Regions from separate parts of the Peribacillus frigoritolerans genome, predicted to be linked through region 2. Evidence: riboswitches for the same ligand, from Rfam matches in the RefSeq annotation. Region 2 holds a riboswitch; the other holds the start of a gene.

Region 1 (4,437 bases), 2.6 Mb from region 2:
TCACTTCATTGACTGATGCATCGACTCTTGATCTGAAAAATCCAGAGATTAGACTTTTTGTAAGAATCGCTGTATCGAAATCCAATGATTCACCTGCATACGTAACGGAGATCTCCTGAATTCCTTCATTCATGCACTGAGAAGCAATGGATCCCATTTGCTGAACAAGTTGATAGAATGGCTGTACCTTTTCAAACACTTCTTTAGATATGGCTGGAAGGTTGATCGAACTTGAGACTGGATTTCCTTCGAAAAAGGTCAATACTTCTTGGGCAACCTGTACGGCAACATTTAATTGGGCTTCTTTAGTGGAAGCACCCAGATGCGGTGTAGCAATGACGCTATCCAATTCAAGCAGTTTATGGCCAAGTGGAGGTTCTTCGACGAAAACGTCCAGTGCAGCCCCTGCAACATGTCCTTGAACTAACATTTCATATAAATCATCTTCGTCCAGAATACCGCCCCGGGCGCAGTTCAGTACATAAACCCCTTTTTTACAGGTAAGCAGTTTTTCTTTATTGATTAATCCTCTTGTTTCATTCGTAAGTGGTGTATGAACAGTAATGATGTCTGCTTTAGGAAGCAATTCATCTAACGGCAGGGCCGTTACGGACATTTTCTTTGCACGATCGACAGTAAGGAACGGATCATAGACAATGACATCCATGCCGAATACCTTAGCGCGTTTGGCAATTTCCCCTCCGATACGTCCAAAGCCAACTATTCCTAATGTTTTACCACGCAGTTCAGTACCCGTATATGAAGAACGTTTCCACTCCCCATTCTTCAGTGAAGCATGAGCTTGCGGAATGTGGCGCATTAATGAAGCCATCATGGCGAATGTATGTTCAGCTGTTGAAATGGTGTTGCCGTCAGGTGCATTAACCACGACAATCCCGCGTTTTGTCGCCGAGGGGATATCTATGTTATCAACACCGACACCAGCGCGTGCTATAATTTTTAGCTGCGGCATACGGTTCATTAAATCCTCCGAAACCTTCGTAGCACTTCTTACAAGAATTGCATCAATCTGATCAAGTTCGTTTGCAGCTTCCTCTACGGTCTTTTGAATGAGATGAATATTGGATGCCTCAGATAGCGGTCCGAGTCCTTCTGGTTTAATGGCGTCTGCTACTAAAATCCGATACACGTCTAAACACCTTCCTAGGAAAAAATTATCTTAAATTTCAGTTAATTTTACAATTGAAATGCTGAATATGTCAATTTGGCTTAAATGGATGTAAGCGCTTAATAGGATGGTTATCTTCTGATCATCTGTTTAATGTCGCGATATAAATGGCTTCATCAAGGATTGAATAATATAAAAAATAATTTTCAATATTATGAATTTTAATTTTGTGCCTCCACTATTTGTTTTAAGCCATTCACTGTGACGATCGATATTCATCCTGAATGAATCAACTGAGAAAAAAAGTGCTATCAAAAAACAGGTAATTCAGATATAATGGGGAGTATAAAAAATTTTATAGATCTATCTTCGGGGCGGGGCGAAATTCCCCACCGGCGGTGATGAAGGAAATTCCTCTTCTAAGCCCGCGAGCCTTACAAGGCAGGATTTGGTGCGATTCCAAAGCCGACAGTATAGTCTGGATGGGAGAAGATGGAGGTTCCTGATTGCGTTTCAACAGTTATTTGCTGAACGTTTGTTTGATGTAACCTTTAATTTATCCCTTTAATTCTATTGGAATTAAAGGTTTTTTATTGAGCATCAACATATTTTGGAACCCTAACCTCTTTTTCAGGTAGATCGGAAAAGAAGGAGAGAGACCTATGAAAAAGAACAAAGTGAAAAAAACGGTCACACTTGCCATGATGGGAAGCATTTCTTATTTATTGATGCTTTTAAATTTCCCGTTTCCGGGATTCCCGCCTTTTCTCAATGTTGATTTTAGCGACATACCAGCACTGATGGCGGCATTAATTTTCGGACCGATGGCTGGAATTCTAGTCGAGTTCATTAAGAACCTATTGGATTTAGTCATGACAGGGACCTTGACTGCTGTACCTGTGGGGCATATCGCTAACTTTATAGCCGGAATACTGTTTGTCTTGCCGACTTATTATGTATTTCAGAAAATCAATTCAAAAAAAGGGATGACATTCGCTTTACTTGCGGGGACAGTTTCCATGGCAGTATTCATGAGTGTTTTAAACTATTATGTCTTTTTACCGGCTTATACTTTCTTTATGGGATGGGATGCAATGTCGGCACCCGAGTCAAGAAAGCTCGTTACGACGGCAATCTTGCCTTTCAATGTGATAAAAGGCGTACTCATCACATCTGTATTCATGTTGCTGTTCATTAAATTACAGACATGGATCAATAAGCAAACATTATATAAAAATGCTTAATAGCATTGACGATATAAAAAACAACCGATTCGTATTCGGTTGTTTTTTTATGCCTGTTTAATTTTGGTATGGGGAGATGGCAAAAGAAAAGCCATTTTCGATTGAAAATGGCTTGTACGTTATTCGAATTTAAGTGCATCTCCGTCAAATGCCTCATCAGCAACTTTAATAGAATCCGTTGGGCATCCTTCAAATGCATCCATCATGTCATCTATAAGTACATCAGGAATTTCAACGATTCCCTCGTTATCGTCAAGGGTAACAAATGCAATCCCTTCGTCATCGTAATCATATATATCTGGTGCCGCTGCTCCGCAAGCCCCACAAGCTATGCATGTTTCTTTATCCACAATAGTAAATTTAGCCATGAATATAACCCCTCCTAAGTTGATTGACAACTGATAATCTTTTTATTTCAGATTATTATCTCTTTCTTATTGTAAGACCCAATGCCAAACTTTTCAATAGAAATTGTATTGATAATAACTATCATGTAGCACAATGTCAACGGAAAACATCGAAATAATTAACTTGGTTCTTTCCATGATTCGTCATTTAGTCACATAATTTCCCTTGTATTCATTAATAATAACGGCGATTTTTGCAGTTATTTGTTACAATGGGTTTATTGGTTAAATGAAACAAGGATGTGAGTCCCATGAATAATTATCTACAGGCCATCATTCTATATGCGATAAAAAAATTTCAAGGCGAACGCTCCATTTATGCTATATACCATATGCTGCAGGGGAAGAAATCGTCACAAACAATCCAGGATGCCCATTTATTCGGGCTAACGGATATTTTTGGGACAATACCTCGATTTACCCGTCAGCAATTAAATCAAAACATTGAACATTTACTTAAACATGACTTGATTAATTTAACGGATAAACCAGATGCATATGAAATTAGTATGCAAGGAGAGGGAATATTAGTCGATTACTTTAAAAATAATCCTTTTCCGGCGTATATAAATGGTTGGAAGTATCACAATATCACCCCGGTTTTCTGGGGAAGGTTAAACTTACTCATTCAAACCATATCCCATATTGTCCACAATGAAAGACGTTTTTATCCGATACAAAGAAATCCTAAAATCCAATTCTTCGTAAAGGAATTTTTACATGCCAATCGTCAGGATCGAGCGTTGATTGCCCAACACCTATATGATGAATTGATATCCCTTTTAGAAAGTCAAAGTGATATGAAACGAGACATTTTCATTTTGAAAATAACCGGGATTAACAGGATTGGACTTACCTTTGAACAGATTGCAAAAAGGAAAGACGTAGAAGAAGAGTATGTTCGCTTTACTTTCCTTGACTCATTGCATCAAATGCTTGCTGAAATGGAAACGGGAAAGGATTACCCTCTCTTGTCCACATTAACAAATGATTGGAAAAGTAGTGGAAATCCTCATTTGACACAATCTACAAAGACTACTTTACGATACATCCAGGAAGGGAAAAGTCTGGGTGAAATAGCTGAAATCCGCAGATTGAAAGTCAACACCATCGAAGATCACCTCGTAGAAATTGTCTTATCGGACAAGAGTTTTCCGATTTCAGATTATGTGACTATCGAGGATGAGCGGAAAATTGCTGAAGCAATTAAGGAACTTGGAACGAAAAAGCTTAAAGCAATCAAGCAGATGGTCGATAATAAACAGATAAGCTTTTTCCAAATAAGACTTGTACTTGCGAAAATAGGTGAGTGATGATGAATATAGAACGAGTCCTCAAAGAAAAATTCGGTTTTGATGAATTCCGTCCTGGACAAAAGGAAGTGGTTGAATCATTGATGTCCGGCAATCATACCTTAGCGATGCTACCGACCGGATCAGGTAAATCATTATGTTACCAGCTGCCGGCTTATCTTTTTAATAAGACTGTCCTAATTGTCTCCCCGTTATTATCATTAATGCAGGATCAGGCAGATCAACTGAAGATGAGTGGCGAAAAAAGTGTATTGACCCTCAACTCTTTTTTGACATTAAATCAAAAAAGGAAAGCTTTCGACCGGTTGCATAGTTATCGTTTTATCTTTTTATCTCCTGAAATG
Region 2 (4,437 bases):
GCCTCCTGCAGCTAATGAAAAATAAATACCGCATCACTCATGATTTTTGTGAAATGGATACAGAAGAACAGGTAAGGAAAATGATCCGGCCGGAAACGACCTGCATCTATGTAGAAACCCCGATCAATCCGACGATGAAAATGATTGACTTACAGATGGTGGTGAAAGTTGCGAAGGAATATAATGTGACGTTCGTAGTGGATAATACGTTTTCGACGCCATACCTACAGAGACCGCTTGAGTATGGCTGTGATATCGTCCTTCATAGCGCTACGAAATATCTTTGCGGGCATGGGGATGTCGTTGCAGGACTTGTCGTAGGTAAGAAGGAATTCATGAATCAGGTAGCTGGGACTACACAGAAGGATATCGGTGGAATCATTTCACCTTTCGATGCTTGGTTACTATTGCGGGGGTTAAAGACCTTGCCTGTCAGGATGGACCGTCATTCGGCCAATGCAATGGAAATCTTTCATGAACTTAAGAAACATCCAAAGGTGAAAAAGGTATATTATCCAGGTGATGAAGCTTCACCGGACCATTATATAATGCACAAACAGATGAAACATGGCGGCGGCCTTATCTCTTTCGAATTGCATGGCACAAAACAGGATGCACAGGAATTCCTCAATAAATTGAAACTAATCAAAATTGCCGTAAGTCTTGGGGATACCGAAACATTGATCCAGCATCCCGCTACCATGACGCACTCTGCCGTTCCTGAAGATTCACGGAAACAAATGGGCATCAGTGACCAGCTGGTCCGTCTCTCAGTTGGCCTAGAAGCTTGGCAGGATGTCTGGCAAGATCTTCAGCAAGCATTTTAAGCTACCATTTTTCTTCTATTTTTAATGAAGATGGTGATGGATACGACAAAAGTGATGACAGCCAGGATATAAGAAATGTCCGTAATAACCGGATAGGCGGAGCTATTTCGTATCCCGATGCCTATGAACGCCCAAACGAATACGAGAGGATAGCACCAATCCCGGTTTTTACCTGCAAAGACAAAAGCCAGGATTGTTGCTGCAATCAGCAGGACGATCGTCCAGGCTAAACTTGAAACCCCAAAGCCGTCCCATTTGATATACGTGAGGTAATAAGAAATGTCAGCGATCGTTGCAACACTTACCCAGCCTGTATAAACGGAAAACGGAAATAGGTCGAAAGGAGTGTGCTCCACCTTTTTTATGCTTGTATAAATGACCATTAAAGTAGCCAAAAGAGCAATGATAATGAATACGGATAACAAAAAGTGTTCATAGTGCCAAGCCAAAAGCCAAGCTCCATTCAAGACACAGCTTAAAGCGAACCAAGGGAAGGATGCCTTATAAGCAGGGCTGTTTTGATGTTTGCTTAAGAACTGCCTGAATACCCAGATGGCGAGCAGGAAATAGATCAAGCCCCATATGGAAAATACATATCCGGCAGGAGTGAAAAGGACATCAAGTTTATCGGAAATCTCTCCTGATGTCTGGCCGTTCAATGGCAGGAAATTAGCTAAAAAATTCATCGTGACGACGAACAGATAGAAAATCAAGTTGATGATGGAAATAAGCATTATGGCTTCCTCCTTATATGAATTGTGATTCTCTAACCCTATTCCACAAATTTAGCCTGATTAACCTCTTTGGAGCACATCGGGGACTTGGGGGTCGATTTTTCATAAAGGGAGGAAGTTTCTGTAACCATTGAACCATTTAAGGTTAGAAATTTTACATCTTCACTTTATGGTGATAAAATATTCAAAGATTCATATTATTTTAGTCCTTCGGGGTCGGGTGAAAATCCCAACCGGCGGTGATGAAGAAATTCTAAGCCCGCGAGCCTGTTAAAGGCAGGATTTGGTGAGATTCCAAAGCCGACAGTAAAGTCTGGATGGGAGAAGGACGTGTGGAACCCAAGTGTATACGTACGCCTAATTTTTCAAAAATGAAAATATTAGGCTTTTTAGGTATACAATTTTTTTCACTCATTTCTCCTGCTAACTCCTTAGGTCATCCTAAGGGGTTTTTTATATTTTATAAAAGGGGGAAAAACATGTTTACGGGAATCATTGAGGATATCGGTACCGTACATTCCATGAAAAAAGGAAAAAGCAGTATGGAGTTATCGATTCGTTCTGAAAAAGTCCTTCAAGATGTTCATCTGGGGGATAGTATTTCAGTAAACGGAGTCTGCTTAACGGTAACGTCCTTCACGAAAAGTTTGTTTACGGTCGACGTGATGCCGGAAACGGTCAAAGCTTCCTCGATCCGGACATTGAAATTGGGATCACCTGTGAATCTTGAACGAGCCATGAGTGCACAGGGAAGGTTTGGCGGTCATTTTGTTTCAGGTCATATCGACGGAACCGGAACGATCATAAAAAAAGAACGGAAAGAAAATGCCGTATATTATGTAATCCAATTGGAAGAGGGGCTCAGTGCCTTTTGCATTCCAAAAGGATCCGTGGCCATTGATGGAACGAGTTTGACGATATTTGGAATCGAAAGGAACCTATTGACTGTATCACTGATTCCATTGACTCATCAGGACACCATATTGGGACAAAAAGCGGCTGGCGATATTGTTAACATCGAAAACGACATGATAGGGAAATATATAATACATCAAATGAAAAATGGCAATCCAAAACCAGGACTGAATTTAGAGTTTTTGGCAGAGCATGGATTCTAATAAAAGGGCGGTGTAATGATGTTCCATACAATAGAAGAAGCGATAGAAGATTTGAAGGCTGGCAAGGTAGTAATCGTATCCGATGATGAAGACCGTGAAAATGAAGGGGATTTTGTAGTGCTGGCCGAAAAGGCGACACCGGAAGCGATTAATTTCATGGCGACTCATGGACGTGGTTTGATTTGTACAACCATCACTGAAGAACTGGCAGCAAAATTGAAACTGCATCCTATGGTAGGAGAAAATACCGATCATCATGGCACTGCTTTTACGGTAAGTGTCGATCATAAAAGCACCTCTACAGGAATCAGTGCTTTTGAAAGGTCCTTGACCATCCTTGAGCTTCTTAATGAAGATTCGGTCGCTGAAGATTTCCAAAGGCCTGGTCACACTTTCCCGATAGTCGCAAAAGAAGGTGGCGTATTAAGGAGGGCAGGACATACAGAGGCATCGGTGGACTTGGCGAAGTTATGCGGTGCCGCTCCAGCTGGTGTCATTTGTGAAATCATGAATGAAGATGGATCGATGGCCCGGGTATCCGATTTAGAAGTCATCGCTGATAAATTCAATCTGAAATTCATTACGATAGCCGATTTGATTCGCTATCTTCAACAAAATGATACGATCGGGAAACAGGAGCTTGAACTGAACATCCCTAAAGCTTGAGGATTTAAGGAATTACATCTTAACAGAACAAAAAATAATATTGTTTTTAAAAATTAGGAGGAATTGGACATGGGGAAAACTATTGAAGCACAATTAATCGGATCAGGATTGAAAGTCGGCATTGTGGTAGGAAGATTTAATGAGTTTATCACAAGTAAGCTTTTAGGAGGGGCATTGGATGGTCTTAAGCGTCATGGCGTAGATGAGAATGATGTTGACATCGCTTGGGTCCCGGGTGCTTTTGAACTTCCGTTAATTGCTAAGAAACTTGTGAATACAGGTAAATATGATGCGGTAATCGGTCTTGGAACGGTAATCAGGGGTGCCACTTCACATTATGATTATGTCTGTAATGAAGCAGCTAAAGGCATGGCTTCCGTTTCCTTGGAAACGGGTGTACCGGTTATCTTCGGTTTGCTGACAACTGAAAATATTGAACAAGCCATTGAACGTGCTGGAACAAAATCAGGTAACAAAGGCTATGAAGCGGCCGTTAGTGCCATTGAAATGGCCAACCTTGGAAAATTGATAGAACAGTGATTTCACATAAGGAAGCCGCATGGAATAACATTCCTGCGGCTTTTTTTGATGTACTGGATCTTGGGTCTGATTGAGTCAGCCCTTCTTAAACCATTAAGCAATTCTTTAAAGTTCGTAAAGTTCCTAGCCATTGATCGATTAGGAAATGCTGCTCATCGACACTCACCGAAATCCCTTTAATGAAAATATCTCGGTTTCAAAGTAATGTGTTTTCCTTATATATACGTATAAATTATGGAAAATAAAGAATCATTAGGGAATTTTTCAAAAAAAAAACGAACAAAAGCATCACGCAATGGAAGCATGATAAAATATGCGGATATGATTATGCTACAATTGTAAAGATTGCAATTGAAATTCATGTCTTTAGGGAAAAGTAAATTTATTAGTTACTAGGAGGGGTTTGTGTGTACCATCTCTTTACACATAATGATTTAGATGGAGTCGGCTGCGGCATTATAGCTAAGTTGGCCTTCGGAGAAGAAGTAGTGGTAAGTTATAATTCAATTGGTCGCCTCAATCAGAACGTAGGAGCATTTCTTGAGCAAGCCA

What was found. Region 2 has a riboswitch for FMN ahead of ribE (riboflavin synthase). Riboswitches for the same ligand answer to the same signal wherever they lie in the genome.
Region 1: linked by a shared signal. The riboswitch ahead of ABOA58_RS17390 (ECF transporter S component) and the one ahead of ribE (riboflavin synthase) in region 2 are both predicted to bind FMN.

What each region holds. Positions count from the first base shown of each region.
Region 1 covers NZ_CP158190.1:3,558,292-3,562,728, reverse strand. Annotated here, with positions in the region: gene serA (phosphoglycerate dehydrogenase) at 1-1,150, opposite strand, end outside; FMN riboswitch at 1,491-1,627, shown strand; gene ABOA58_RS17390 (ECF transporter S component) at 1,792-2,373, shown strand; gene ABOA58_RS17385 (ferredoxin) at 2,493-2,741, opposite strand; gene ABOA58_RS17380 (helix-turn-helix domain-containing protein) at 3,032-4,093, shown strand; gene ABOA58_RS17375 (RecQ family ATP-dependent DNA helicase) at 4,096-4,437, shown strand, end outside.
Region 2 covers NZ_CP158190.1:611,430-615,866, forward strand. Annotated here, with positions in the region: gene megL (methionine gamma-lyase) at 1-827, shown strand, start outside; gene ABOA58_RS02945 (TspO/MBR family protein) at 824-1,561, opposite strand; FMN riboswitch at 1,764-1,894, shown strand; gene ribE (riboflavin synthase) at 2,041-2,679, shown strand; partial or broken gene ribB (3,4-dihydroxy-2-butanone-4-phosphate synthase) at 2,698-3,336, shown strand; gene ribH (6,7-dimethyl-8-ribityllumazine synthase) at 3,415-3,885, shown strand; gene ABOA58_RS02965 (DHH family phosphoesterase) at 4,293-4,437, shown strand, end outside.